DNA from 4 places in the Vreelandella titanicae genome. Region 2 is predicted to be linked to each of the others. Evidence: riboswitches for the same ligand, from Rfam matches in the RefSeq annotation. Region 2 holds a riboswitch; each other region holds the start of a gene.

Region 1 (7,502 bases), 1.0 Mb from region 2:
GAAGAGCCCTTTCCCATGCGTCTAAACGCCGATTTTAGCCACTTTGCCTGTGTTACCCCGGAAGAGTATCAGTGGGTCGATTCCCCCAGCGCGGGGGTAGAGCGCATGATGTTTGACCGGATTGGTGATGAAGTTGCTCGCGCTACCAGCCTTGTGCGCTACGCCCCCAATACAAAGTTTGAGCGGCATACCCACGGCGGCGGCGAAGAGATTCTGGTATTGGAAGGCGTGTTCGCCGATGAGCATGGGCGCTACGCGGCGGGCAGCTACTTAAGAAACCCCATTGGCACCGGCCATACCCCGCAAATTGGCGAGGAAGGCGCGCTGATATTTGTCAAACTGCACCAGTTTGACCCCAACGACACGCTACAGTTGGCAGTGCCAGCGCATCGGCTGCCCTGGCAGCCTGATCGACGCCCGCGCATTGCCTATAAAATGCTGCACACCTACAAGCAGGAGCGCACCAGCCTGGAGCGCTGGTCGGCGGGCACCTCCATTACCTACCCCACGCTGCTGGGCGGGCTGGAGTTTTTGATTCTGGAAGGCACACTGAGCGATAGCGAACAGAGTTACACGGCAGGCACCTGGTGCCGCTACCCCAGCGGTTCTGCTCCGGCACTTACCGCCGGTGATGATGGCGTCATGATGTACCTCAAACGCGGCCATCTGCCAGCCGCTTAGCTTCGCGACATACCCAGGAACGGCAGCAGCGTAAGGGCGGCAATAAGCCCCACTGCTAGCAGTACTAACACGACCTGCACCGGGTGAGCGGCCAAACGACGCCACAGCGTCTCCGCGTCACCCCGCTCAACCGCCGCCTGGTGCTCGCGTTGGGCGCGCTCAAGGCGCTCCGCCTGGTAGGCCTCTAACGCCGCGATGGCAGCGTCGTGCTGATGTGGATTGCGCAGCCAAATCGCGTCAACGCCCAGGCGGAAAAAGCCCGCCTGGGTTTCATAGGTATCAAAGCCATGGGCAGCGAGCAGGTCACGCACCTCCATGGCCTCTTCGTCGGTCACATGGCGCAGCCGGAACAGTAGTTTAGCCATTGGCGTGCCTCAAGAGTCGCTCTTCCCCACCATCAGGTCTGCCTGAATCACTTCGATCCAGTAGCCGTCCGGGTCTTTAACGAAGATAACATCTTTCATCTTGCCCTGATCGGAGCGTTTGACGAAGGTGACGTCATGCTCGTCGAACCACGCCTGGGCCGCTGCCAAATCCGGTACGTTGAAGCAGATATGCCCAAAGCCCTGGGGTTCGGCATTGCCATCGTGATAGGCGAAATCTTCCTGGTCTTCAGTCCCCCAGTTGTGGGTCAGCTCCAGCAGCCCTTTCTGGCTAAACGTCCAGGCGGTACGCGCTTGCGCATCGTCCGGAACGCTGTCGCTGGGTTCCAGGTTGGCCAGGAAGTAGAGCGAGAACTGCATCTCTTCGAAATCCAGCCGCCGCATCACCTGCATACCAAACACTTTTGAGTAGAACGCCAATGCCTGCTCAGGGTCTTTCACCCGCAGCATGGTGTGGTTTAAACGAAACCCTTGAGTTTGGGGCGGCGTAGCCACGACGCCGGGATGCTGCTCGCCTTGAAAACTCATTTTGCTCTCCTATCGCTGATGTTGATCATTGAATCCATTGAGCTTCACGTACCGCTTACCATGGGGGCTTTATGGCCATAATAACAGCCCTTACAAGCACGTAGGCAGTGTCGTATCGAGGTACCGATAAGCGCACTGGCAATACTAAACAAAAACCCTACACTTATTCTTCATAAGCTTTACAAAAAGCAGTTCCCGCAACATGAGTGATGCCCCACCTTTGAGGCGTCCACAGGAGTTTTCCATGAGTGCGATCGATATGACGCTGGGTGACCACCTGACGCTAAAACAGCTTTCCAATGCGCTTCACAACGGTTTTTCGCCGATTGTTGAAGTCGAGTCGATGGATGGAATCTACAAAGTGCGTTTTCACCATGCTAACGGCGTGTCTGAGCTGAGCGATAACAAGGGCCACGTCAGTACTTTTCTGGGCACGGGCGAAATCCGCGATACCCTGGGCCAACTGGGCTTGACCCACGGCGTGCTAACCTTCGCCGACCAGTGTGGTGACGAGATGATTGGGGTCGAGGGTAAAGCGATGACACCTGATGAAATGCTTACCTACGGTACGCGTATTTCGTTTCGTTAGATTGCTATCGTCCGCATCCGGGGCTTTACAGGGCTACTTCAGGCAAGGATAGTAATCCTTCGACAGGGGCGCCCTCCGTTACGGTTGGGCTGAGAAGCACCCTTTGAACCTGAACCGGATAACACCGGCGTAGGGAGTCGTGGTAACGCTTACCACCTCCCTGCCGGGAGGATGCTATGACCCTACGCCCGCTTGGCGATTACCTTGAGACGCTGCGCTCAGTGACACCGCTGGTTCACTGCATGACCAACTATGTGGCCATGAACAGCACTGCCAACCTGCTGTTAGCCACCGGCGCGTCGCCCGCCATGCTGCATGCGCCTGAAGAAGTGGCTGAATTCACGGCTATCTCCGCGGGGCTGTCGATTAATATCGGTACGATCTCTGCCCACTGGGCTGACGCTATGCTCACCGCCACAGCGACTGCCGATCAGCATGCCATTCCCTGGGTATTAGATCCCGTCGCCGTTGGCGCCACGCGCTATCGCCAAACGCTGTGCGCGAAGCTGCTGGCCGCTAAACCCAGCGTGATTCGTGGCAATGCGTCTGAAATTCTTGCCCTTAACGGTTTAGCTAGCCAAGGCCGCGGCGTGGACGCCACAGCCGCCACCGACCAAGCCGTGGACGCTGCAATAGCATTAGCGCAAAAACACGGCTGTATTGTCGCGATGACCGGTGAAAGCGACTGGGTGACGGACGGCACACAGCACTACCGCATTAACGGTGGCCATCCTTTGATGCCCCGTGTAACAACGCTTGGCTGTGGGCTGAGCGCGCTAGTGGCGGGATTTGTGGCTGCCAACCGCGACGCCCCACTGGGTGCAACGGCAGCCGCGCTGGCCTGCTTTGCGGTCACAGGAGAGCGTGCGGGCAGCCACGCCAACGGGCCTGGTAGCTTTCAAGTGGCACTGCTGGATGCGCTGTATCAACTCACCCCTGACGACCTCACTACTTATGCCCAACTGGAGGCAATCCATGCCGCTTGATCTATCGCTCTACTTGGTCACCGATGCCACGCTCTGCCAAGAGCATGGTTTGGAACAGACGGTTGAGGCAGCGGTAAAAGGCGGTGTCACCATCGTGCAGTTGCGTGACAAGCATGCCAGCGACGAACAGATGATTGCCCAAGCCAAACGGTTAAAAGCGCTTCTGGCGGGCACCGGTATCCCGCTGATCATTAACGACCGTTTGCAGGTGGCACTAGAAAGCCAGGCAGATGGCCTGCATGTCGGTCAGAGCGACGCAGCCGTTCAGCAAGCGCGCCGGGTACTAGGTGAGCAAGCGATTATCGGCCTGTCGATCAATACTATCGCCCAGCTGCAAGTCTCTCCGTTTGAGCTACTCGATTATGTCGGGATTGGTCCCGTGTTTGCCACCGAGAGCAAACAAGATCACGCCCAGCCCATCGGCTTTGGCGGTTTAGCGGCGCTGGTCAAGGCGTGCCCACTGCCCAGCGTGGCCATTGGTGGGCTGAAAGCGGATCATGCGATTAGCGTACAGCGCGCGGGAGCGAACGGTTTAGCGGTGATATCGGCCATTTGTGGCCAGCCCGACCCTTACCAGGCAGCGCGCGCTTTTCAGATTTTCCAAGCCGATTCGGCGTCATGAATCAGTTAGAGCATATCGTCGCTTTTGTGCGGGTAGCCGAGTTGAGTAGCTATACCCGCGCTGCTGAAGCGCTGGATATTTCCCGCACTCGCGTATCCCGCCAGGTCATGGCACTGGAAGAGACATTGGGCGCGCGACTGATACAACGCACCACGCGACGACTACATCTCACTGAGGCCGGAGAACGCTATCTAGTCCGCGCCCAAGGGATACTGCAAGCGCTCGATGAGGCCGCCGCCGAGGTGGGCCAAGGTACCAGCGATGTGCGTGGACGGCTGCGCGTTAATGGGCCGATGAGCTTTGGTACCCGCTACCTAGCGCCGCTCGTCGCCCAGTTTATGCACACCCACCCCGCGCTAGAGGTGCGCCTGGATTTGAACGACCGCCGTGTCGACCTGCTTGAAGAGGGTTACGACGTAGCGATCCGTATCGGCAGCCTGCCTGACTCCAGCCTGGTGGCGCGCCGACTGACGCGGTGCCGTCTACTGTTTTGCGCATCGCCTGAATATCTTGCCAACCACGGTGAACCCGACAGCGTTCAAGCCCTTGCCAAGCACCACTGCCTACGCTACCGCAGCGGCCAACAGAGCGCTGACTGGAAGATTGCCACGCAGTCATTGACGGTCAATGGCCCACTGGAAAGCAATAACGGCGATGTACTCACCCACGCCGCGGAAGCTGGCCTGGGCATCGCTCAGCAGCCCAGCTTTCTGGTCACAGAGAGTATCGCCAGCGGGCGTTTAGTGCCCATCTTGACCAATGAGCCAGCGGTACGGCTCGATGTTCATGCCCTCTACCCCGCCCGGCGCTACCTGCCCGCCAAGGTGGAGCGCTTCATCGACCTGCTCACCGAGGCGTGGGGCGATCCGCCAGTTTGGGAGCAGAACATTGGATTGTCGCCCATTACGCAACAGTGATGTGCAAAATACGCTGATTATCTCGATCTTATCCGGCTGTAAAGTAGCGTCATCAACCACTCGATGGAAGCTACTACGATGACAACGCATACTCACTCTGCCCCCTCTCTACAGCACTCTTTACAACCCCAGGCCATCTCGCTACTGCGCGTCGCACTGGGTGTGATGGCCCTTGCTCACGGTTTGCTCAAGGTGTTTGTATTTACCCTACCGGGCACCGTCGGCTATTTTGAATCACTGGGTTTACCAGGGTTTCTGGCCTACCTGACCATTGCTGCCGAAGTAGGCGGTGGAGCCGCCCTGATTCTGGGTGTTTACACCCGCTGGGTGAGCCTGGCACTGGTGCCGGTACTGCTCGGCGCTGCTTGGGTGCATCTTGGCAACGGCTGGATGTTCTCAAATGCCGGCGGCGGTTGGGAATTCCCGGTGTTCTGGACGCTGGCGTTAATCGTGCAAGCGGGCCTGGGCAGCGGCCGCTGGGTGCTAAGTAACCGATTCGCCTAACACCTAAAACTATCGCCTAACCCTATTGCCAGCGCTTGCTTACCGCCAGCGTTGGCCATGCTGCTGAGGAGACTCACTCATGTTACCTAGTCTGTTTATTTCCCATGGCTCGCCCATGCTGGCCCTCAATAAAACCCCGGCTCATGCCTTTCTACGCGAACTGGGCAGGCAGCTTGCGCCCAAGGCGGTGGTAGTGGTCTCAGCGCACTGGGAGAGCCTGGCGCTCAAGGTCAGCATCAGCGCCAAGCCAGAAACCATTCACGACTTTGGCGGCTTCCCACAGGCGCTTTTCGAGTGCCAGTATCCCGCCCCGGGTGAGCCGGAACTGGCTGAACGGCTGGCCGTGTTACTGAGCGCCGAGCGGGTAGAGCGCGGCCTGGATCACGGCGCCTGGGTGCCCCTTTCGCTGATGTTTCCTGACGCCAATGTGCCGGTTGTTTCGCTGTCGCTTCCGGTGCGCTGGAGCAATGCGGAGCTGGTCACGCTGGGCGAGCGCCTGTCGGCACTGCGGGAAGAGGGGATTTTGGTGATCGGCTCGGGCAGCCTGACCCATAACCTGTATGAAATCATGCCCCAGGAGAGCCCTATGCCCGCCTGGGTAGGTGCATTTGCCACTTGGGTGAGCGACCGCCTTATCGCCAATGATCGTGAAGCACTGCTTAGCTGGGAGAACGCCCCCAACGCGCGGGAGAACCACCCGACCCCTGAACACTTCCAGCCGCTGCTGGTGGCCATGGGGGCAGGAGGTGACGCAAAACAGCTACACCACAGCGTGGAGCACGGTGTGCTTGCAATGGACGTTTATGCGTTTAGCTGATCGCTACCCCCAACGATTCAGATTGTGCTGCTCTGGAAGGCTTGAGATCACGCATTAACAGCGCAAACTCAAGCTGTTCAGGGGTAATGCTGACCTTGGGAACGGGGATTCGCACGCGATGCCCAGAACCAGGTGCTGCGCTCTGCGCTTCACCTCGCAAGTTCTCGATATGCTCAAGCACGAAGCGGTGATTGCCACCTGGCAGCATAAGCTCCATGCCATCCCCTACTTCAAAGCGATTTTTAACCTCGACTTCCAACCTGCCACGAGCCGGATCGAAACCCAGCACTTCACCGACGAACTGTTGGTGAACGCCGATCGAGTTCCCCTGCTCATAGCTTTGGAACTCACCGTGCACATGGCGTTGATAGAAACCTTCGGTGTACCCTCTATTCGCCAGGTTCTCAAGTTCATCCATTAGCCGTTTATTGAAGGGGCGCCCAGCGACTGCGTCATCAATGGCTTGGCGATAGACTTGCGCTGTACGCGCAACGTAATAATGGGACTTGGTGCGCCCTTCAATCTTTAGTGACGCCACGCCCATTTGCGTCAGCCGAGCGACATGCTGCACCGCGCGCAGATCCTTGGAGTTCATGATGTAGGTGCCGTGTTCATCCTCATACACAGGCATCAGCTTGCCAGGGCGTGAAACGTCTTCAATCAGCGCCGAAAGCTCGTCTGGGCTGCCGACCGCTGCACTGCCACTTCCTTGGGCGGCTATTAAGTCGCCCGTGTCATCCTGGGTCGCTGCTACGGTGTTGTATTTCCAGCGACACGCGTTGGTACAGGTACCTTGATTAGGGTCGCGATGATTGAAATAACCCGACAGCAGGCAACGCCCTGAATAGGCGATACACAGTGCGCCGTGAACAAAGGTTTCGATCTCTAAGCCTGGGCACTGTTCGCGTATTTCGCCGATCTCTTCCAGTGATAGCTCCCTAGACAAAATGATGCGGCTGATACCCTGCCGCTGCCAGAATTGGGCGGCAGCCCAGTTGACGACGTTCGATTGCACCGAGAGGTGGATAGGTTGATCCGGCCAGCGATCACGAACCATCATAATCAAACCGGGATCCGACATAATCAGTGCATCGGGCCCTGCCTCGATCACCGGCGCCATATCCTGAAGGTAGGTTTTCAGTTTGCTATTGTGAGGGGCAATGTTGGAAGCAACGTAAAACTGCTTGCCTCGGGCATGGGCATACTCGATACCACGGTGTAAGTTATCAATTTTAAAATCGTTGTTGCGCACTCTGAGAGAGTAGCGTGGCTGCCCTGCGTAGACCGCATCGGCCCCATAGGCAAAGGCGTAACGCATGTTCTTGAAGGTGCCGGCAGGGGAAAGTAGTTCGGGAGCTTGCTTCAGTCGTTCGGGGGCTTGCATAGACAGTCACCGTGATCAGGACGATGGCTCGCAGCGGACTGCGATGAAAGGCCAGGATTATAACCAGCCCAAACCCGCCGTTTTGGCAAGC
Region 2 (7,502 bases):
CTGCCCTGCGACCACCTCTGGCAACGAATCACTAGCAATGTGTGGCGTGATGCGTAGGCACTCATGCTGCCAGAAGGGATGATCCGCAGGCAGCGGCTCTGCACGGAACACATCCAGGCTCGCCCCACCCAAATGGCCGTGTTCGAGCGCTAGGAGAAGATCGTACTCGACCAAGTGCTCACCCCGACCGATCTGCACCAACCAAGCGTCTTTGGCGAGCTTCGCGAACAGCGCCTTGTTAAGCACGTTTTCAGTGGTAGCCGTCAGTGGCAGCACATTGATCAGATAATCGGCGCCATCCGCTGCCGCCATGACAGCCCCGTCACCTGTCAGATAGGTCACGCCTTCAACCGGGGCTTGTGGCTCGCTGCGGCAGGCTACGTGTATAGAAAAGCCAAGCGCGGCCACCGCTTTCACCACGGCGCGCCCCATGGTGCCGTGTCCCAGCACCGCCACCTTTCTTGATGCTGGCGCGCGCATCGTCAATGGCGCCCAATGCGCCTTGGCAGCATTTTGCTCCAGGGTGGTGAACTCACGCTCACGATGGAGCACCTCATGCGCGGCAAAACCCGCCATCAAGTCGGCCTGATGTGGATCCCGCACCCGGGCGATATGTACTTCATCGCTCAGGCCAGGATGCGCCAGCAGGGCATCAACACCGGCACCGATAGACATCGCCAGCTCAAGATTAGGATAGCTCTCGAAAGCCTCGTCATTGGGCAACCAGCAGATCGCAAAACGCACATCTTCGGGGTTATCGATCTCATGGGGATGGCGCAGGACGACATCACTCGCTTCATCGCGCAAGGCGTTACCATAAATGGCATCAAGGTCGAGCGAATCACTGAGATAGACGCCTAAAATCGAGTTCGTGTTGGTCATGCAACTTCCTACGGTTCACATTCGAAATAGCAGTGGCTGTAAAACAGCCACTTGTTACTCAACTGTATAATAATTCACGTACCGATGCCATGAAACGCCATTACAGCACCTAAACTCTCATCGCTGTAATGATGCTAATAAATTGTTTCCCGATAACTTTCCATGTCATACACCCTTGCATCTCCCTCACCCGCCTCCTACACTCCACCAACGAACAGCTTGACGGGGTGCCGGTGAAATCCGGCTGAGATGGCGCAGGGCGTAGCAATTAATGCTGCCGAGCGCTGATCCCGCAGAACCTGATCCGGCTAATGCGCTGCTACTTACACAAGTTCGCAGCGAGGGTACCGGCGTAGGGATCAAGCGATGGCCACGGCTGCTCTCTCACGATCGCACGCCGCCCTTCTGCGCCACTCCCTCGATCTTTTTCGCCCGCCCTCCGGATCATTACCACCGGAGGAGTCATGGGCTACCGCTTTACTGATCTCACTACCACTTGCCAGAAAGATTGGCGCGCCTATATTGAGCACGATTTTGTGCGCCAGCTAGGCACCGCCACGCTGCCCGAAGCGTCGTTTCGCCACTATTTAAAGCAGGACTACCTGTTTTTGATTCACTTCGCCCGCGCCTATGCGCTGGCTGCCTACAAAAGCCCCACCCTCGCCGATCTTCGCCAAGCCCATGAAGGCTTAAAAGCCATTGTGGATGTGGAGCTGGGCCTGCATGTGGGCTTTTGTCAGGAGTGGGGGATTTCCGAGCAAGAACTGGAGGAGCTTCCCGAAGCCAGAGCGACGCTTGCCTACACCCGCTATGTGTTAGATACCGGCAACCGCGGCGACCTGCTGGATTTGCACGTGGCGTTGGCCCCCTGCCTGGTGGGCTACGGCGAAATCGCCAACTGGCTAAACGCCCAGCCTTCCACCCTGCGCGGCGCGCAAAACCCTTACGACGCCTGGATAGCCATGTACGAAGGCGAGGAGTTTCAGGCCGCCATGCAGGCGGAGCTTGAATGGCTGAATATCCGCCTTGCCGACATTACCCCCGCCCGCTTTGCCGAACTGAGCAAGATCTTCCGCGACGCCACCCGCCTGGAAATCGACTTCTGGCAGATGGGCCTAGAGCTGATAGACCAAGACCTCACCCACTAATTCAGCAAAACAACACAAGGAAACAACCGTAATGACTAAGACCGTAACAAGCAAAACCAGCCACTTTTTAGCCGAAACCGCCCAGGTCGATGCCGCCGCCATTGCGCCGCTGCCCGGCTCACGTAAGGTATATATCGAAGGTTCGCGCCCGGATATCCGTGTGCCGTTCCGGGAAATTTCACTGTCGCCGACCAAAACCACCGGCATTGATGAAGAGAACCCGCCACTGCTGGTGTACGACACTTCAGGCCCCTATAGCGATCCGGATGCTAACAATGACCTGCGCCGCGGTCTGCCGGAACTACGCCGAGCCTGGATTGAAGAGCGTGACGATACCGAATTTCTATCAGGCCCCACGTCTGATTACGGCAACCGCCGCGCCAACGACCCGACGCTTGCCCAGCTGCGCTTTGATCTAACCCGCACACCACGCCGAGCAAAACCGGGCAAGAACGTGACCCAGCTGCACTACGCCCGCCAGGGCATTATCACCCCGGAAATGGAGTTTATCGCCTTGCGCGAAAACCAGCGCCGTCAAGCGCTAGGTACCGCTGAAGTAGAGCGCATTCTGGGCCATCAGCACAAAGGCCAGAGCTTTGGCGCCAGCCTGCCGGAAGAAATCACCCCTGAGTTTGTGCGTGATGAAGTCGCCAGAGGGCGGGCGATTATTCCCAATAACATCAACCACCCAGAAAGCGAGCCGATGATTATTGGCCGTAATTTCCTGGTCAAAATTAACGGTAATCTGGGTAACTCAGCGGTGACTTCTTCTATCGAAGAGGAGGTGGATAAGATGACCTGGGGCATCCGCTGGGGTGCGGACACCATTATGGATCTCTCCACTGGGCAGAACATCCACGAAACCCGCGAGTGGATTTTGCGCAACTCTCCGGTGCCGATTGGCACAGTGCCTATCTATCAGGCGCTGGAAAAGGTCAAAGGCGTGGCCGAAGACCTCACCTGGGAAGTCTTCCGCGATACGCTGATCGAGCAGGCCGAACAGGGCGTGGACTACTTCACCATTCACGCGGGCGTACTGCTGCGCTATGTACCGCTCACCGCCAAGCGGGTCACCGGCATTGTCAGCCGCGGCGGCTCGATCATGGCCAAATGGTGTTTGTACCATCACCAGGAGAGCTTCTTGTACACCCACTTCGAGGAGATCTGCGAGATCTGCAAGCAGTACGATGTGGCGTTCTCCCTCGGTGATGGCCTGCGTCCTGGCTCAGTGGCCGATGCCAATGACGAAGCACAGATGGCGGAGCTAAAAACCTTGGGCGAGCTGACCCATATTGCCTGGAAGCACGATGTGCAGGTGATGATCGAAGGCCCCGGCCACGTGCCCATGCACCTGGTGAAAGAGAACATGGATAAGCAGTTGGAATACTGCGACGAAGCGCCCTTCTATACCTTAGGCCCGCTGGTAACCGATATAGCCCCCGGCTACGACCACATTACCTCGGGCATTGGGGCGGCGATGATCGGCTGGTTTGGCTGCGCCATGCTCTGCTACGTCACCCCCAAAGAGCACCTGGGCCTGCCCAATAAAGACGACGTCAAAACCGGCATCATTACCTACAAGATTGCTGCCCACGCGGCGGATCTCGCCAAGGGCCACCCGGCAGCGCAGCGGCGGGATAATGCACTCTCTAAGGCACGCTTCGAGTTCCGCTGGGAAGACCAGTTCAACCTGGGGCTAGACCCGGATACTGCTCGGGAGTACCACGACGAAACCCTGCCCAAAGACTCCGCCAAGGTGGCACATTTCTGCTCCATGTGCGGACCAAAGTTCTGCTCCATGAAGATCAGCCAGGAAGTACGTGACTATGCCAACGAACATGGTCTAAACGGCGATCAGGAAGCGGTGATGAAAGGCATGGAAGAGCAGGCAGAGAAGTTTCGCAACAAAGGCAGTGAGCTGTATCAGGAAGTTTAAAATAGCGACTTACTGAACAGCATTGTGACTATATGTGGCCCTTGAGTCTTAGCAAAACTCAAGGGTCACATTAATATCTAATCGCCACAGGCCAGCCACTGAATTTGCTCTAAGAGTATTTAAAAGTAATTACCGTCCAAGTAGATTAATTATACATTGCTCGTGTATGATTCTCATTTGCGCAGCGCTCTGTTCATAGCGTTTTATTTAAAACCAACACCATTCAAAGAACCGATTCCAGATGAAAACCAAACTTTACTTGGCGGTAACCGTTGCTCTGCTTAGTGCAGGCATGTTAACTGGCTGCAGCGATGATAACGAACCAACAGCCGCAGGCACACAGGAGGAAGCGCCGAAAAATAATGCAGCTCTCATGCTGAAATATATTCCGGCTGACTCTCCCTACTTCATGGCAACACGTGAAGCAATGCCTGAACAAGATGCTTTTGATCGTTATCAACGCATGCAGCCCAAGGCTAGCATTGAGTCTAGTCTGGATGAGCTACGCGAGACACTGCCCGAGATAGACGATGAAGTGATGCATTCGTTGATGACGGTATTGATCGCCATGAGTGAAGAGCTGGTCGATGTTGAAACGCTGGACGATGTCCATGCGCTGGGCCTGAAAATGAACCCTCAGGCCGCCCTCTATGGGTTGGGTATCTTGCCTGTTTTACGTATGCAACTGCAGGATGAAGATGCCTTCCGCGAAACGCTGCAACGCATTTTGACCAAAGCAGACATTAACCTGAGTACGGCCACCACCAACGACACCGAATACTGGGTGCTGACGCCTGAGGGGCCCGTCAAGGCGATTCTAGCCATTGACGACCAGCAACTGCTGGTGTCTGTGGTACCACAGAATGCTAGTGACGAGCTGCTAGCACAAGTGCTGGGTAACACTCTGCCCGACAGCAGCATCGGTGATACCGATGCACTGGCAGAGCTTGAAAAGCGCCATGGCTTTACACCTTACGGCGCAGGGAAAATCGACTCCTCACGCCTACTTAATGAGCTGAGCACCCCCACTCACTCAGGTACTCAGGCACTGATGGAAGCGGTTGATGCCGAGCAATTGGATTTATCCGCCTGCCAGGCAGATATCGACCGTATCACGAACCGCTTCCCTGGCCTTGTAATGGGCTCGCGCGAGAACGATCTTGACCGCATGGAAATGAACCTGATTCTAGAAACCGATGAGGATATTGTCAGCGACCTGCGCACTCTGACGACTCAGGTGCGGGGCCTAGGTAGCACAGAAGGTATGGCCAGCTATGGCTTAGGTCTGAACATGCCGCTGTTGGTTCAGACCGTTCAGAAATATGCTCAGGAAGTGCGCCAGAACCCCTTCAGCTGTGATGAACTACAAGATCTGAACAGCTCCTGGAATGAGATCAACATGGCGATTAATAACCCGATCACCATGATGATTGGTCAGTCACTATCTGGCTTCAGAGCTCGTATCAACAGTCTGACAATGACAGACGGCGAACCTACCATGACGGGGCTCCTGACGCTTGCTTCACAAAATCCTCTTTCCCTGCTTTCTGCCGCAAGCTCTTTCGCGCCGGAGTTAGGGACTCTAGGGCTTGAACCCGGTGGGGAAGCCAAGCAAGTCGAGAGCATGATGCTGCCCCCTGAGGCACCGGAACTCTACGCCGCCATGTCTGACACGGCTATTGTACTGGGCGCTGGTATCAGTGATTCGGCGACACTGCAGAAAGAGCTGGAAGCCCCTGCCTCAGAGCGCAATCTGCTTGTTCATGGACACATAACAGGCGAGTTCTACCACTCACTGGCCGACTTTGTGGAACAGATACCATCAGATGATTTGTCAGCGTCCGATATTGATATGCTCAAGCAATATGGTGACATCTACAAAAACATGGAGTACTGGTTCAGAGTAGATGACGCTGGCGTGGAAATGAGTTTATCGCTGGAATTAAACTAAGATCAGGCCGCTTCAATAATGCGAAAAACCTGCTAGTGGGTTAGCGGTTTTTTCGTTTGAGCAAGACAACTGTTTAAAACCACTTAAACGCCAACAGGGGGCCGAAGCCCCCTGTTGGTATCAGTGTTACATAACTAGCGCTGTTTTTTCTGGCTCTCCTTGGCGTCGCCTTTGCCTTTTTGCAGTTCGCCTTTAGCCTGCTGGGCCTTACCTTTGGCTTCAGTTTTAGCGCTTCCTGTTGCCTTGCCCGCGGCTTCTTTCACTTTTCCCGCTGCTTTGTTGGCCGTTCCTTTCGCTTTATCTTCTTTACCAGTTGCCATGACGAACACCTCTAATCCGTTAGTAGGGAAACACATCAAATCACACGTCGACACATTCATCAGAGTAGCCTTTATTAAAAAAGTTGCGCTAATTAATTTAGGCCGGGTTGTTGGCGGGTAACCGCGTTGGTGCCCAGCGGTTCAACACGAAGTGCAGGGAAGCCATAGCCAGAAGCGTAAGAACCAGTGCCACACTCATGGAAGAGAAGCGATAGAGCGCGCTATACACCAGATCCTGCTGCGGGCCTAACGACTGGCCAAACAGAATCCCCAGAGTGGTCAGTCCACCAAAGCCAATCCCTGAACCGCCCCCTTCATGGATATGCTCCCGAGCGAAAAGCATTAACCCCAGCCAGTAGAGCAACACCACCAGCAGGAAATGGTGGCTCTGGGTATATAAGAATAACTGCATTAATAGAGCCAAGTTGCACCCTAGTAGGGTTCCTATGGCTCGCTTACCGGCTGATACTTTCGCTCCAGAGTACCCCAGCGTAAACAGCACCAGGATGGTCGCCATCTGCGCAGAGAGCGACCCTTGCAAGTCGAACATCTGAAACACTACAAATGAGAGCGTGGCGGTTAATCCACCGATTAAAGTTTCATGGCGAATTTGCGAGGGTGTTTTGGTAACCCTGGGCGGCGGTTTGCGGGCTTCCACGTCGGGAAACAGCGTATGCATCAGCATGGCAATAAACACCGCCAAGCCACTGGCGACGAGATTACAGGCCAGTAAATCGCTCAAGTCCACATTGGGGTAGCTGGCGAAGTGAAGCAGAATGCTGAGCGTCAGCACACCGTTGGCGCCAAACAGAAACAGCGGCCCTTTCGCCATCAGGTTAAAGCGAAACAGAAAAATGCCCATCACCACCAGGGTCATCACCACCGGTATATGTTTGAGTAACCCCACCACCAGGCTGACTTCAAGCACGTTAAGCGATACGTTGGCTAAAAACTGGCGAATAATATGGCCATTCAGAATCGGCACCATGCCCAGCAAGAACATCGGGAAAACAGTAAAAAACACCCCGTAGTTCCAGCCCATTAGCTGGCTGACCACAAACCCCAGCGTGCCACCACCGGCCACCCGCAAGCACTGACGCAGGCCGTTTTGGGTTAACACCGGGCGAGCAGTTCGCTGGGCATTAGCCCCGCCGCGCCTCCCCCACCAACCTTTAAACGGGGTCAACAACAGGCGCTTAATAAACGCGCTTTTAATAAACAGGCCTTTAATATACATAGTGCAACCAGCTGATCAGATGTGCCTG
Region 3 (7,502 bases), 2.3 Mb from region 2:
TTAGCTGGTGGGAGGAAATAGAGATATAGCCATCGATTAGGTCACCGCAAATGTCGTAGTACATTTGGGTCAATGTGTAGAGGCGTTCGAAGCGATCCGCTACATCGTTGATGGCGTGCAGGGTTTCGCTCTCTTCCCGCGGTAAATGCTCATAGTCATAAGCGGTGAGTTCTTGGGTAATCCCCTGGTGGTAGCTAAAGATGCGGCGCATTTTAACCAGCCGGGAACGGTAAGTGATGATCTTGCGCATTAGCACATCATTACCATTTTCCAGCAGCTCGTCTTCCAGATCGCTTAACGCCGTTTCGAACTCAAGCAGGCTATCGATATAAAAGCCCGCAGAAATATACATCACCCGCAGCGCGACATGTTCCGGCGAATGGGCCAGCAAGGCTTTACCGTGCTCGTTGAATAGCCGTTCTATGGAGAGCGCTTGGCCGGGGTGGAGGGTGACCAGAAATCGCTCCCCCACAAAGAAACAGACCTGTTGAGGCAGATAGTTTAGTTCGGCATCAAAGGAGGAGATGCCACGATAAATAATCAAGGTGTGATTATCAAACTCTTCAATTTTTGGCGGATGGCGCTCTTTGTGGGCATCTTGAATCGCCATGGGGTGAAACTCAAACGCCTCTAAAATCGCCCGCTCGCTTTGTTGGGACTCGCCCTGCATATCGATCCAGATATGGCTGCCAGGCGTCGCCTGCCAGACAGCCAACAGGCTTTCATCCCCCTCGTGGGTCTCACCTTCAGGGGTAGTCAGAAGAGTTCGAATCATGGATGTCCTTGCGAATAGCTAGCGTTAAGTAGGCTAACAGCACACTCACCAGCGTTGAGGCGATTAACGCCCCGACGAATGGCCCCAAGGTAGGGACACTGCCCGGAAAACTGGCGGCCACCATCCCGGCGACCAAGCTTCCTTGGCTTAACCACCCTGGGAGAATGGCACCCAGCAGCCCCGCGATGCCACCTACAATGGCGGCCAGTGGCGTCATTCGTTGCCACAGGCCCAACAGCACAGGTACCACAATGGCAGCACACAGCAGGTCGGCAATCAAAAACAGACGCAGTACTGACAACCCCTGCAAGGCAATTAATACCACCGGTACCATTACTACCACTGTCACCCAGCGGGCAGCCACCAGTGATACGCCCTGCTGCTCGCTGCGCGCGACCACCAACGAGGCAATACCATTTTGCAGCGTATCAACGCTGGAGGCCACCAAGGTCACCGCTAATACCAAGGCGGGTAGCGTCAGCCAAACAGGAGCATCACTTAACAGGGCAAAAAATGGCATCGGCGGCTCGCCTAATGGCACACCACTCATCGCGGCCAATACACCCAGACCACCAATCACCATGACGACGACTACCGTCATTGCGCCACCTAACCATGCCCCGCGCCCCAGGCTTTGATCGTCTTGAGCGGCCCACACGCGCTGCCAATAGCCTTGATGGAAGAGATTGGCCGCGGTAACCGCGATCACTAGCGTTAACGCTACGCTGAGCGCACTGGTGATGGGAATGGCAGGAAGCGCAGCCTCGTTGGGAATAGTGGGAAGCCGCCATAGGGCCATGCCACCGACCACACACAGCAGTACCAGTAACAACCACGCCTGCCAACGGTCAGTGGCAAGGCTGGCCCGTAGACCACCTGCCGCAGTATAGATGAGCGTGGTAAGCGCCACGCCAATAATCACCAGTGCGGGGGGCACATCGGAAAGCAGCGCGGTAATGGCGCCAATAGCGGTTAGCTCGGCAGCTAAAAAGCACGCCATATAGGCGATTGATACCAGCGTTACCCAGCGCCTTACACCAGGGCCATAGCACGCTTCGGCAAACTCGGCGATGCTGCGCCCCTCGGGCAGCGCCCGGCGAATCTTCGGCCCATACAGCCCCAAGACGATAAACGGCAGCGCAGAGCCTAATGCATAGCCTGCCAGGGCCAGCGGGCCAACAAAGGCGCCGATTTCAGGAGGAGCAAAGAGAATCCATGCGCCCATGCCGGAGGCAAGGAAGGAGAGCCCCAGGGTAGATGCCGTTTGCGAGTTACGGGCGGTGACATAGTCATCAAGTGGGCCATTCACCCAGCGAGCCCGGAGGCCTAAGTAAGCAAAGCAGCACAGCGCCGCACCAAGCACGGCTAACGTTAGGTAAAGCATGTCGCACTTCCTCCGCCGGTACGAACCGGATCAGGTTCCAGGGTCTGCGTAGCCGCATCTCAGCCCTTTTATGCAGGGCTCCCCTGGCGACAGTGAATGTAGGTGTTTTGCTAAGCGCTTTTTCTAAGTACGTTTTTGGGTACTGTTCGAAGCGCTGTCTCAAGAACTATTCTCAATCAAAATCATAGCTTAGTAAAGTTAAGGTGCGCTGGTCGCCTCTTAGCGAGGCACTCGCCCCATCAGGTAGAACTCCTCATTGGGTGGCGTACCTGCCAGGGTAACCAACCGATTCGACAAGCCAAAAAACGCCGCGATCGCGCCTATATCCCAGCAATCCTCTTGACTAAAGCCTACTTCCAGCAGGCGGGCAAGCCATTCATCAGTCATTTCACCCACATCGATGGCACAGTGCATGGCGAAATCGAGCATCACCCGGTGGCGCTCGCTAATCGGCGCCACCCGATGGTTGATCGCCACTTGGTCAGCGAGTAGCGGGTCTTTACTGTAAATGCGCACCAGTGCCCCGTGAGCAACCACACAATATAGGCAGCGATTACGTGCGCTGGTAGCCACTACAATCATCTCTTTTTCGGCTTTGGTGAGGGTATCTGATTCGCGCTCCATCAACGCATCGTGATAGGCAAAAAAAGCACGAAATTCAGCAGGGCGATGGGCCAACATCAGAAAGACATTGGGCACAAAACCCGCTTTACCCTGAACGGTCAAAATGGTACTGCGAATATCGTCAGGCAGGTCATCCAATGTTTCAGGCACGTTAAAACGACTTAATGATGAAGACATGCTCACCTCTTTCTTGTTAAGTTTAGCCATCTCATAAAAACGGCTTAGCGGTTGTGTAACAAAAAGCTGAATTAAGAGGCTTTTATTCAGCCGCCCTACTCGCCATACTGAAGATTCGTTCTGTGACAAAAAAACATGCGCTACTCTTAATAAACAGTTCGTTCAAAGGGACACTGTCATGAGCCATAACGAAGCCAAGGAACATACCCCCGGTCGTCTAAACGAGCTGTTTACTGACCCTTACCGAGCATTTGAAAATGATACCGATGAGCGTCAGCTGCACATTCGTATAATGCTACATATGCTGCTTGCCCGCCCAATGACACGGGGTCAAATGACACTTCGCGTCATTCATGGCTGGGAAAATGGCGGCTGTGAGCCCGAAGACCTCCAGCATGTCGACTATACTCTTGATGGCGTTCCTGACTTTAAGCGCGCTGTACAAGATTTTGAACACGCTTCTAAGCACAACACGCCGTTACCTGCCGACAACAGCGCCATTCTTGCCGCCCCGCTTGCCAATGCAATTGCAGACGCCGAAGCCGAAGGGCAAGACCTTACCAACGATATTCGCGAGACCCCTGCGCGCTGGCCAGCCTTTGAGGGTGGTTTGGCACTATATACGCTGTTTAAAATGTACCATCGGCTGATTTATGGCGAAGATGACACCTACCGCTGCACGCAGTGTGTAACTCCGCTGGGAATGCGCGAAATACATGAGTTTCACCTTGAAGAGGGTGAGTTTGCTCTGCTCGTCCCCCCCGCTGAACACTTTATGGGTAAGGAGTCGCTGTTAGTATTGCATGAAAGCCAGCTCGGCCCCATTGAACAGCTGCTTGAAGAGAGCCTTCCGCTGTTTGACAACTTTTAAGCCAGCCACCTGGCTTGATCTGCCAAGCGGTTAACCGACCTCGTTAGCAACTGGCCCCGCTTAAGCGGAGCCAGTTAGCGCCACTTTTTTAACCCAGCGAAATCGTGCTATTAATACCGCTGGAAACATTCTCGGGTTCAAACCAACGTGCCGTTACGGTTTTTGTTTGTGTCCAGAATGCAATCGCCTGCTTACCATTGGGCCCTAAATCGCCCAGCTTTGAAGCCCTTGACCCGGTGAAACTAAAGTAAGCGACCGGTACGGGGATTGGCACGTTAATACCAATTTGTCCAACATCGATATCGGTTTCAAACCGGCGCGCTACCCAGCCTGAGTTAGTAAAGATGGAGGTACCGTTGCCGTTGGGATTGGCATTGATAAAGGCAATCGCCTCATCCAGGGTTTCAACACTGACCACACACAGCACGGGGCCAAAAATCTCTTCGCGATAAATGGTCATATCGGCGGTTACATCGGCAAACAGGGTCGGCCCCACGAAGTTACCGTTGGGGTAACCCTCTACCTGAACCTTGCGACCATCAACCATCAGTTTGGCGCCCTCTTTCTCCCCTGCATCGATTAAACGTAGTACACGATCACGGGCAGCAGGTGACACCAGCGGGCCCAAGTCCGCATCAAGCTGAGTGCCTGGGCCTACTTTCATTGCTCGCGCCGCATCTACTATATCGCTTAGCCACTCGCGTGCCTCGCCGACAAGCACCACTACCGAGTTCGCCATGCAGCGTTGGCCCGCAGCGCCAAAAGCTGAGCCCAGCAGGTTGTTGATCGCTTGACTACGGTTAGCATCAGGCATAACCACACAGTGATTCTTGGCGCCCATCATCGCCTGCATGCGCTTGCCCGCCGCTGCTGCACGGTTATACAGCAGCGACCCCACATGGGTAGAGCCGATGAACGAGAGCGCTTTGATATCCTGATGATCGGCAATTTGATTGGCCACGTCCGGGCCACCGTGCACTACGTTGAGCACGCCCGCTGGGATACCCGCTTCATGGGCTAGCTCCACTAAGCGCATGGTGGAGCTGGGATCCTGTTCGGAGGGCTTAAGCACAAAGGTATTTCCGGTGGCAATCGCCAGCGGGAACATAAAGCAGGGCAACATAATCGGGAAGTTAAAGGCGGTAATCCCAGCCCCCACCCCCAGCGGCTGGTGCATGGTGTAAACGTCTACCTCGTTGGCAGCGTTTTCGGCTAATTCACCCAACTGCAACGAAGTAATCGAACAAGCGTGCTCTACCACTTCCAGACCACGACCCACTTCGCCTTCCGCATCGGGCAGGGTTTTACCGTGCTCTTCAGTAATCAGTGCCGCGAGTTCAGCGGTATTGTCGCGAATCAGCGCTTGCAGCTTGAGCATAATGCGCATGCGCTTCCCCAGCGGCACTTTACGCCACTCCTTGAACGCTTCTTTGGCACTACTGATAGCGCGTTCTACTTCGTCAGCGGTACAGAACGGCACTCGAGCCACTACTTCTTGCGTCGCAGGGTTGACCACGTCGCGCCACTCCTGGCTCTGTGACTGGACGGGCTGGCCATCGATATACATGGGAATTTCGCGAACGGACATAGCGTTGCTCCTATTTATGGTTGTGGTTGTTATGGTTGCGAGTATTAAAAAAAGCTGTTTTTAAAACGCATCGCGGTAAGACAAGTACACAGGGTATAGCAGCAAGTTGACGTTAACGTCAACCAAGTATCTCATGAGTAAACAAAATCTACGCCAGAACGTCAATTAGCCTTTCCATTGTGATACCGCGCTGGCTATGCTTCGGCTAATCAGTGTGCCGCAGGCTTGCGGATCGCCCACGGCGAAAGCGCGTGTTTAAACACAGGGAATTATCTATGCAGACCTTTCACTGCCGCTGTGGCAATCCGCTGTTCTACGAAAACACCCACTGCCTTGCCTGTCAGTCAGAAGTAGGCTGGTGCCCTGCTTGTAGCAATATCGTGGCTATTGAGCCCTTGGATAACGGCGGCTATCGCTGTACCCACCCGGGTTGCGATACAGCGCTAATGAAGTGCCACAACTACGCTGTTGAAAACGTATGTAATCGGCTGGTGGTGATGGAACACGGCCAAGCGGACACGCTCTGCGACTGCTGTCGTTACAACGAAGTAATACCCGACCTCAATATTGCAGGCCACCGTGAGCGTTGGGCGGCACTAGAGGCTGCTAAACGGCGCCTTTTTCATACTCTGGATCTACTTAAACTTCCCCACGGTACCAAAGACGACGACATTGCTGTGCCGTTAAGCTTCTCATTTATGGCTGATGCCCTCCCCGACCAGGGCTTATGGCGTTCCACCGCCAAGCCAGAGAAGGTGTATACCGGCCATGCAGCAGGGCATATCACCATCAACATCAAAGAAGCCGACGACGTTGAACGCGAGCGTTTGCGGGTCGACATGAACGAATCCCATCGCACATTAATTGGTCATTTCCGCCATGAAATCGGCCACTACTATTGGGATGTATTGGTTAAGGATCGCGATGAAGAAAATTGCCGTGCGGTATTTGGCAATCACCACCGGCCAACCTATGCCGAAGCGTTAGAGCGCTACTACCAGCAGGGGGCGCCCAGCGACTGGCCTAATCGCTTCATCTCTGCTTACGCCACCATGCACCCCTGGGAAGATTTTGCTGAAACATTTGCCTACTACTTGGATATGGTCGCCGTGCTGGATACCGCACTGCACATGGGCATTACCCCCGTTGAGTACGACGGCAGTCTGGAGAGCATGCTGATTGCCTTTCATCAGGTAGGGATGGCAGTGAATGAGCTCAACCGGGATATGGGCCTGCTCGATTTGGCCCCAGGAGTGCTTGCCCCAGCGGTGCGCGAGAAGCTGGCGTACCTGCATCGAATCGTGCAGGCCGCCAGCCCGCTAGAGCGCGACTCCCCCACTGGTTAGTCGTTATCGTTATCCCCTGCGTGGCTTTGACTCTGGCTCTGACTCTGGTTTTGGGTAACGCGGGGCACGCTGTCGTCATTCACAAAGTAGGTTGCGCTAAGCGTATCGTGGATAGCGGCAAAGCCGATCTGCAGTTCGTCGATAAACAGGTGCAGCTTGCTGGGTGAGTGGGCCAGCGCTTGAATATCGGCATCCACCACATCGGCGCGCACCAGTGAAACGGTCGCTGCCGGTCGATCCTGTCTTGGCAGTAGCGTCAGCTCATGGCCCAGCGTCTCCAAGCTGCAGGCAATGGAGCGTGGCAGATTAGGATCTTGCAGCAAAAAGCGCAGCACATCCGGGCCCCGAACGCGTAAGCGTACCTGCTGACGGTACATTTGGTAGGCGGTGAGCGATTTGAGTACGCTCATCCACTGCAGGTTTTCAAACGGCAGCAGCTCTTCAGGGTTTTGCGGCAGCAGGCTGGCAGAGCGCACATCCACGATGCGAGTAGTCATATCGGCCCGCTCTAACTGACGCCCCAGCTCAATAAAGGTACGCGCAGGGCCATGGCTTAACGTGCCTTCAATCAGGCCCGTCAACGCCTGGCAGCTACGGATGACGCTTTTGAGAAAGCTATCGCGACGGCGTGGACTAACACCGTTTTCGGCATGATCGGCCACGCTCAGATAGAGCTGGTTAACCTCTTCCCAAATCTCCCGGGGCACCACATCCCGAGTGGTTCTGAGGTTCTCACG
Region 4 (7,502 bases), 660 kb from region 2:
GCTAGACAGGCCTGTTCTAGTCAATTAAGGGCGCGTAAACTAGCACGCCTTTTCCATGATCCCGGCTTGCCCATGAGTGATGCATCTTACCGTGACGCTATCTTTTCGACACCCCTTGACCGAGTCGCGCGGTTCTCTTTCGACGAAAAGGTGGTCGCCTGCTTTCCTGACATGATCCGCCGATCGGTACCCGGCTACGGGCAAATTCTTGGCATGTTGAGCTTAATTGCCCAGCGCCACCTGCGCCATGGCGCCCATGTCTATGATCTAGGCTGTTCGCTGGGCGCTTCCGGCCTTGCGCTGGCAGGGGCGCTGGCGCCTGACGCCTTTCGCTATACGGGCGTTGACCTATCGCCCGCCATGGTCGCCCAGGCTCGGCAAACCTTTGCTGACGAGTGCCCAGCGTACGCTATGCAGGTCGAAGAAGCCGACATTCGTACCCTAGAGTATGCGTCTTCGGGCATGATCATTCTCAATTTTACCCTACAGTTTCTACCCGCCGCCGACCGCGATGCACTACTGGCGCGGCTTTATGCAGCGCTGGAACCCGGCGGCGTGCTGATCCTCTCGGAGAAAACCGTCGACGCCGACGAGCGCGACAACGCCTGGCGGGTAGAACGCTACCACGATTTCAAGCGCGCCAATGGGTACAGTGATCTGGAAATCAGCCAGAAGCGCACCGCTCTTGAGAACGTACTGGTGCCGGATACCCTCGATGCACTTCATGGTCGTTTGAAACAAGCAGGTTTTCCACGTTCGATGACCTGGTTCCAGTACCTTAACTTTGCCTCGCTGATTGCGTTTAAGGAGGGTTAAAGGTGGCGCCACTACCCGACGATCATCGCGCAATTTATCAGGCGTTTTTAGATCAAGCCACGCTGGATGCCTCGCTAACGCCCTGGCTAGCGAAGCTACCCGAGCAGTTAGCTCACGGGCTTGACCGTAACCGCCACGGCGATTTATCCGCCTGGGAAAAAGCCGTGGCCAAGCTTCCGGCGCTGCCCGCTGAGCGGCGCGTGGATTTAAACAGCGACACCGTCAGCGTTGATCTTGATCTTAGCGATAGCCAGCAGCGCCAATGCTTTAACCTGCTTAGAAAGCTTGCCCCGTGGCGTAAAGGCCCTTTTCAGCTAGGCGGCATTTATATCGACACCGAGTGGCGCTCTGACTGGAAGTGGCAAAGAGTGGCGCCACACCTGGCACCGCTAAAATATCGCAAAGTGCTCGATGTGGGTGGCGGCAGCGGTTACCACGCTTGGCGGATGGCCGGGGCAGGTGCTGCTTTTGTGCTAATCATCGACCCTTCGCCACGTTTCTACTGGCAGTTTCAGGCAGTACGCCACTTTGTGGGTGATGCGGATGGCGGCAGAACGCAGTTTTTACCCGTGGGCATTGAAGATGTGCCTGAGAATCTGGGCTTTTTCGATACGGTATTTTCCATGGGCGTGCTCTACCATCGCCCTGCCCCGTTGGAACATCTTCAGCAGCTAAAAGCCGCGTTGGCGCCGGGCGGCGAGCTGGTACTGGAAACATTGGTAGTCGAAGGCGACGAGCAGACCGTATTTGTGCCCGGCGAACGTTACGCCGCCATGCCCAACGTCTACTTCCTACCCTCTTCTCAAGCTCTCTGCCACTGGCTGGAGCGCTGCGGCTTTACCAACGTGCGCGTGGTCGATGAAGCCGTTACCACGTTAGACGAGCAGCGCTCGACGGAGTGGATGACCTACCAATCGTTGGCTGATTTTCTCGACCCCAACGACCGCACCCGCACCATTGAAGGCTACCCTGCACCGCGGCGGGCGGTGATTTTGGCGAATAAGCCGGGCCAATTAGCCGTTAGCCAAGTGTGCGAAGAAGGTGTCAAAACCGCCCCGGCGTCCGCCAAGCCGCCGCATTGAATTGCCCCCCCAAATATTGACTTATACTAAAACTCATAGTAACAGTAACTTTTCCGAGGGGTGCCTGTTATTCAGGCTGAGATGGAGTTATCCAAACCCTTTGAACCTGATCCGGCTGATACCGGCGTAGGAACGGACATAAACCATATATGAATCTGTTTTGACACCTACGCCTGTATTATCCGAATCTCAATGCAGGAGTGTATCGTGTCGCAAGGTAACTCAACGCCCGCTAACGCATCTACGCTCAGTAGTACCTCCCCTTTTAACACGTCTGATAAAAACCGCCTGAACTCCGTACTTGCCAAGCCACGCTTGGCAGCAATCGCCGTAACTCTGCGTAATAATGAAGTTCTCCTCGTCCAACGCAGTAAAGAACCTCAACGGGGCACTTGGGGCTTCCCCGGAGGATCAGTGGAACCGGGAGAAAGCCTACATTGTGCAGCAAAGCGCGAATTAATGGAGGAAACCGGTATCACAGCATTGGTAGGACCGTTAATTGATGTAGTAGAAGTAATCGGATATGACCCAGAGGGAAGTCACCACCACTTCGCCTTGGTTGCCCTTTTATGTCACTACGTTGATGGCGAGCTACGGCCTGGTGATGATGCTGCGGACTGCCGCTGGGCGAAAGTTATAAACGGAAAACTCAACTTCAATGAAGCCTTAGCTGATCACGTCGCAGATACTGTCGTGAAAGCCTTTAATTTGCACAGTTTGATCGTCAAAGAAAAATCAAACGCGATTCACAGCTCCAATTCAGCTTTTTAAACTACTCGCCATCATTCGTATCAGCAAAATACGCCTCTTTGTCCACCGAAAGAGATGAATATAATGATGCACAAACATTATACGAATTTCACCAGCCTCTACAGAGATACACTGCATAAAATCTGCTTTGAATATGAATATGTTAACTCACCTAGAGGAAATAAAGAGCGAGAACTCATTGGCTTCAATATCCGACTCGACAATCCTCCTGATCGTTTTTGTCTAAGCAAAATACGCAAACAAAATATTGTTTTTAATTATGCAGAAGCGTTATGGTATTTATCAGGTAAAAACGACTTAGCATTTATTTCCTGGTACGCCCCTTCAATGCAACGCTACAGCCCAGATGGTATAAGCTTACCTGGTACTGGTTACGGAGCTCGTCTTAAAAACTTTGGTGCAGACACGCTCGATCAAATCGAACGAGTGATTGATATCCTTAAAAATGACGATCCCGACAGTAAGCGCGCTGTCCTTCAAATATTTAGTGCGGAAGAAGATCTTTATCGACGCAATATCGACGTTTCATGTACCTTGGGTCTTCAGTTGCTACTCCGCGAAGAAAAGTTGAACATGGTCAGCTATATGCGTGCAAATGATGCCTACGTTGGCATGCTGAACGATATTTTCTCTTTTACTTTCTTGCAAGAGTATATTGCTGCCCGCATAGGCTGCAAAATCGGTCACTACACACATCAAGTTGGTTCTATTCACGTCTATGAAAGCACACATGAGCGTGCGCTTGAACTTTTGAATAGTAATGAAACTATACCCCAGCCAGGCACAGTACCTTTAATGCCAATTGGCACCTCCCCGACTACCATACGCAAACTATTGGAATATGAGTCAGAGATCCGTAGCGGCTTGTTGACGTTTAATGATATGGCTAATCTTAACCTAACGACGTATTGGCGAGATGTGCTGATGTTGTTCTGGATCTATCGCCAAATCAAGATAGGGAATGCGCTGCCTCAAAAGGCGTTAGAGATAATTAACCCCTACTATCAACCGTTTCTTATTAATCGCTGGGGATAGTACAAGCATTCATACATGAGCAAATATTAGGGGATTTATTTTTATGAATACTAATTGGACTGAACAAAATATCGCCGAGCTTTTTGACGCTTATGATGATTGGGTGGAGAATGCTTTTGGCTATCAACCACTCATCGCGGAGTTAACCTGCTCTTATGGCAAGGGAATTAGTGTATTGGACTACGGCTGTGGCAGCGGCAAAGTGTCCAGAAGATTAAGAGACGACGGATTCGACTATGTCACCGGTGTTGACATCTCTCCAACAATGATTGAAAAAGCAATATCCGCAGGCACTAACCGTCTTCGCTTTGAGCAAATCCATGGTCCAAATTTGCCATTTCCTGATAACAGTTTTGAAGCTGTCATTAGTTGTTTTCTGTTTATTAACATTCCCGAAAGACGTGAACTAGTACGCATCACTACGGAAGTAATGCGCGTACTTAAACCTGGCGGCTCCTATTACATCCTCGACACTCATCCTCAAACCACCGGAGTCGATTATCCGACCTACCGCAATGGAGAGCATGGTATTTCCTATCAAGACGGAGATAATCGCCCAGTCTACCTCACGATACCGGGAAGGCAGCAACCATTAGAGATTGTCGACAAACAATGGGGTTTATCCACATATCGAAATACATTCGCCGCAGCGGGGCTTTCACTAACCACAGAACGTAATCTACCATTTGACAATTCGCAGTTGCCAGTTCATACGAATGAATTCCGCACTCTACAGGACACAAAACCCTATATTCTACTGCGCGCCACAAAGCAATAAAGACAGACAATAGGTATTAACTAAGTGCCTATGAAAAAGTAAATCAGGTATAAATATCTAGTAAGCTACTGATTTTTTTATAACCTTTAATGCACGAAAAATTATGCATAGACACTTAGTGGCACTGAAAACACAGCTTCAATACACGCTCACCGCCGCAAAATCACCAGCCAGCGCCCCAGGTTCATAACACTGGCCAGCGAGGCGGCCACGTAGGTAAACGCGCAGGCGGTGAGTACGTGCCGGGCACCGGGCATATCGTAAGGCGGGACGTACTCTTTCAAGAGCGGCAGCGCCCGGTTAAAGCTGGCATCAAACTCAACTGGCAGGGTCACAAAATGCACCAGCGCCGCGGTGCCAAAGCTGATCACCGCCATGGCAATTACAATGGCTAAACCACCCGGCAGACGCGTCAATAAAAACAGAAAAGGTGCAGCCATCATCAGTACAGCGCCGAGTTTCTCAGCTTTTTGGGCAACGCCGACTAAGCGGCTACGCGCCAGTAGCGGCGCGTAACCCTGGTGATGCTGAATGGCGTGCCCTACTTCATGGGCAGCCACCGTGACGGCCGTTAGCGAACGCCCATCGTAGTTATCCGGAGAAAGACGTACGCAGCAGGTTTCAGGGTCATAATGGTCACCGAACTCAGTGCGCTCAACGCTTGCGCCCTCAATCCCCAGTCGGCGCAGCAAGTGATCGGCAAGCTCTGCACCCGTCCCCGGGTAATCGTCACGACCGCGGGTATGGCGTTTAAGCACCCACTTAGCCCAAACATTGGGGAGCACAAATACTGCCAGCGCAAAAATGATCAGCACAACAACCATGGCAGCTCCTATCTACAAATAACCGTCGTTAAACACACTTCTTCGTAGCGTACTTTTACCATGGGGACTGACTTGGCAACAGCGTTATGCGGGATCGTTGCGGTGCTCCTCAACTTCGCGCTGTACTGCTGCTAAGCCGTGGGCAGAGATATCGCCCTGGGCGTGGGCGTGTTCGGCAATCAGCACGCTATCCGCGGCGAGCACTAAATCACACTGGGTGCCGGCCAACTCATCCCGCAACCGCTGGATCGCCTGCTCGCGCTTGGGGTTTTTATCCACTTGACGAATATAAATCGCTTTAATCCGATCTGGGTAGGCTTTCACTATCTCGGTATACACTTCTGGATCGTGTTGACCGCTATCGCCAATGAGAATACACGGCATATCATTATAAAGCGTCAACATACGGTCGATCAGTTCGCGCTTATGCTCTTCTGCACGGCGCGGCCAAGGCTTGCGCAAAGAGATGCCCCATTCGCGTAAAAAGATAATCGGCCCAACGGGGATGCGATTGATCTGAAAAAAGGTTTCGAGCATTTCGTATATCGCCCAAGGGCCACGGGATACATACAAAATGGGCCGCTCGGCACGCTCACTAACGCCACGATGTAAAGCTTGATAAAGCGGCGCAACACCGGGGAAAGCGGTGCGGCGATGAGGTTTTTTAACAAATAAGCGATAAAGCATTTTGAGCTTTTCCGCCACCCCGGTAAACATAACGGTGTCATCAATATCACTGATGATCAGCAAATCCGCCTCTGACGGAGGTACATAAACTTCTACGTGAGTACGTACCGGCGCCTGCCCCGAGCAATGCACTAAAATATCGGCGCGGTGCCAGGAGACATCAATGGGCAGGGTGTGACTAATCGGTAAGTGGACGTCGAAATAGCCATCTCGATCCGTGCCGACGCAGAGCTTATTTTCGCCGATGTGAATTTCTACCTGCGCATCGGCCAGCCCCCGGCGTAAAACGCGCCGTGCCACGTCCGCAGTATCGCGTAGCATGCCATGGCGAGGAATGGCTCGACCTAGTGCGGCTTGGCGAAACACCCGGCCCATGACAAAAACTTCACGTTGGGAACCATAGCCGCGGTAAGGATGAACCACCATTCCGCCGCGGCTACTGTCTCCTTTGATAGGTTTGGCAATAACGTGGACAAGCCTTTTGATAAAGCTTGTCCACTGACGCAATACGCTCATCAAGCGTGTTGACCGGAGTGACGCCCTTCCTGCAGCTCTTCGAGTAACTTGGCGTTAAAGGCATCCAAGTCCTTCGGCGTACGGCTGGTCACAAGACCGCTGTCCACAACAACTGGCTCATCGACCCACTCAACGCCGGCATTGCGTAAATCTTGCGCGACGCTGTGTACCGAGGTCATGCGGCGGCCTTCAACCACGCCCGCATTAATTAAAATCCACGGCGCATGGCAAATAGCAGCAACAGGCTTACCTGCCTGGAAAAACCCTCTTACGAAACTCAACGCATCGTCGTTGATGCGCAGTTCATCGGGGTTGAATAAACCACCCGGCAGTACCAAGGCGTGGTAGTCAGACTCACTGGCATCAGCAAGGGCTTTATCGGCTTCATAGGTGTCGCCCCAGTCGGTTTCCGCCCAAGCGCGGACTCCTTTACCGTCGGGGGTGACCACATGAACCTCAACACCCTCTTTCTGTAAGGCGGCGCGCGGTACGCTCAGCTCAGACTCTTCAAAACCAGCTGCGGCTAAAATAGCAACACGCTTACCGTTTAGTGCTTGTTTCATCATGCTCTCCTTTTCGTGATGATTTGCGTTAGTAACGCCCCACTAGTGTGGCGTATATTGAATCAGGGTCAAGCTCTCCTACTGACGCCGCAGGTTAGCGAATAGCGCGCTAGGCGTTATGCACAATCCTTCCTAGTTCAGCAATATCATAACCTCCTAACTGTGTTGCCCTCTCGGCAAAACGCGCTTGATGAGCAAACGCCAACAGGCGCTGTATTGAAGGTTCGAAATAACTGCGCCGCTGCATAATTAAATCAAACGGCTCATCGCAAAGTGTAACGAAGCCAAGGTGCTGGCGATGGGCGGCGGCTTCAACCCCCAGCCCAACATCTGCCTCACCCTGCCCAATGCTAAGCGCCAAATCATCTTCACTTAAGGAGGCATGGGGCGCCCAGTTGATCGCCGAGCTTTCAATGCCTGCTTGTTGTAG

The links. Region 2 has a riboswitch for thiamine pyrophosphate ahead of tenA (thiaminase II). Riboswitches for the same ligand answer to the same signal wherever they lie in the genome.
Region 1: it holds a riboswitch for thiamine pyrophosphate, as region 2 does, so the genes downstream of both, thiM (hydroxyethylthiazole kinase) here and tenA (thiaminase II) in region 2, are expected to answer to the same signal.
Region 3: it holds a riboswitch for thiamine pyrophosphate, as region 2 does, so the genes downstream of both, HZS52_RS12115 (sodium:solute symporter family transporter) here and tenA (thiaminase II) in region 2, are expected to answer to the same signal.
Region 4: it holds a riboswitch for thiamine pyrophosphate, as region 2 does, so the genes downstream of both, HZS52_RS19740 (NUDIX hydrolase) here and tenA (thiaminase II) in region 2, are expected to answer to the same signal.

What each region holds. Positions count from the first base shown of each region.
Region 1 is NZ_CP059082.1:682,941-690,442, forward strand. Features, by position in the region: gene HZS52_RS03245 (cupin domain-containing protein) at 16-681, shown strand; gene HZS52_RS03250 (DUF6164 family protein) at 678-1,046, opposite strand; gene gloA (lactoylglutathione lyase) at 1,056-1,592, opposite strand; gene HZS52_RS03260 (hypothetical protein) at 1,837-2,181, shown strand; TPP riboswitch at 2,236-2,334, shown strand; gene thiM (hydroxyethylthiazole kinase) at 2,358-3,167, shown strand; gene thiE (thiamine phosphate synthase) at 3,157-3,789, shown strand; gene HZS52_RS03275 (LysR family transcriptional regulator) at 3,786-4,706, shown strand; gene HZS52_RS03280 (DoxX family protein) at 4,785-5,210, shown strand; gene HZS52_RS03285 (DODA-type extradiol aromatic ring-opening family dioxygenase) at 5,290-6,027, shown strand; gene trhP (prephenate-dependent tRNA uridine(34) hydroxylase TrhP) at 6,020-7,411, opposite strand.
Region 2 is NZ_CP059082.1:4,922,411-4,929,912, forward strand. Features, by position in the region: gene HZS52_RS22775 (NAD(P)-dependent oxidoreductase) at 1-882, opposite strand, end outside; TPP riboswitch at 1,096-1,258, shown strand; gene tenA (thiaminase II) at 1,347-2,030, shown strand; gene thiC (phosphomethylpyrimidine synthase ThiC) at 2,062-3,966, shown strand; gene HZS52_RS22790 (hypothetical protein) at 4,208-5,917, shown strand; gene HZS52_RS22795 (CsbD family protein) at 6,052-6,237, opposite strand; gene HZS52_RS22800 (DUF2955 domain-containing protein) at 6,335-7,474, opposite strand; gene HZS52_RS22805 (HlyD family secretion protein) at 7,464-7,502, opposite strand, start outside.
Region 3 is NZ_CP059082.1:2,641,746-2,649,247, reverse strand. Features, by position in the region: gene corA (magnesium/cobalt transporter CorA) at 1-775, opposite strand, end outside; gene HZS52_RS12115 (sodium:solute symporter family transporter) at 747-2,159, opposite strand; TPP riboswitch at 2,149-2,254, opposite strand; gene HZS52_RS12110 (peroxidase-related enzyme) at 2,379-2,960, opposite strand; gene HZS52_RS12105 (hypothetical protein) at 3,139-3,831, shown strand; gene HZS52_RS12100 (CoA-acylating methylmalonate-semialdehyde dehydrogenase) at 3,920-5,419, opposite strand; gene HZS52_RS12095 (zinc-binding metallopeptidase family protein) at 5,695-6,765, shown strand; gene HZS52_RS12090 (alpha-E domain-containing protein) at 6,762-7,502, opposite strand, start outside.
Region 4 is NZ_CP059082.1:4,267,093-4,274,594, forward strand. Features, by position in the region: gene cmoA (carboxy-S-adenosyl-L-methionine synthase CmoA) at 73-816, shown strand; gene cmoB (tRNA 5-methoxyuridine(34)/uridine 5-oxyacetic acid(34) synthase CmoB) at 819-1,898, shown strand; TPP riboswitch at 1,945-2,048, shown strand; gene HZS52_RS19740 (NUDIX hydrolase) at 2,106-2,669, shown strand; gene HZS52_RS19745 (thymidylate synthase) at 2,733-3,704, shown strand; gene HZS52_RS19750 (class I SAM-dependent methyltransferase) at 3,748-4,482, shown strand; gene HZS52_RS19755 (zinc metallopeptidase) at 4,632-5,306, opposite strand; gene HZS52_RS19760 (App1 family protein) at 5,391-6,509, opposite strand; gene HZS52_RS19765 (type 1 glutamine amidotransferase domain-containing protein) at 6,509-7,072, opposite strand; gene HZS52_RS19770 (helix-turn-helix transcriptional regulator) at 7,182-7,502, opposite strand, start outside.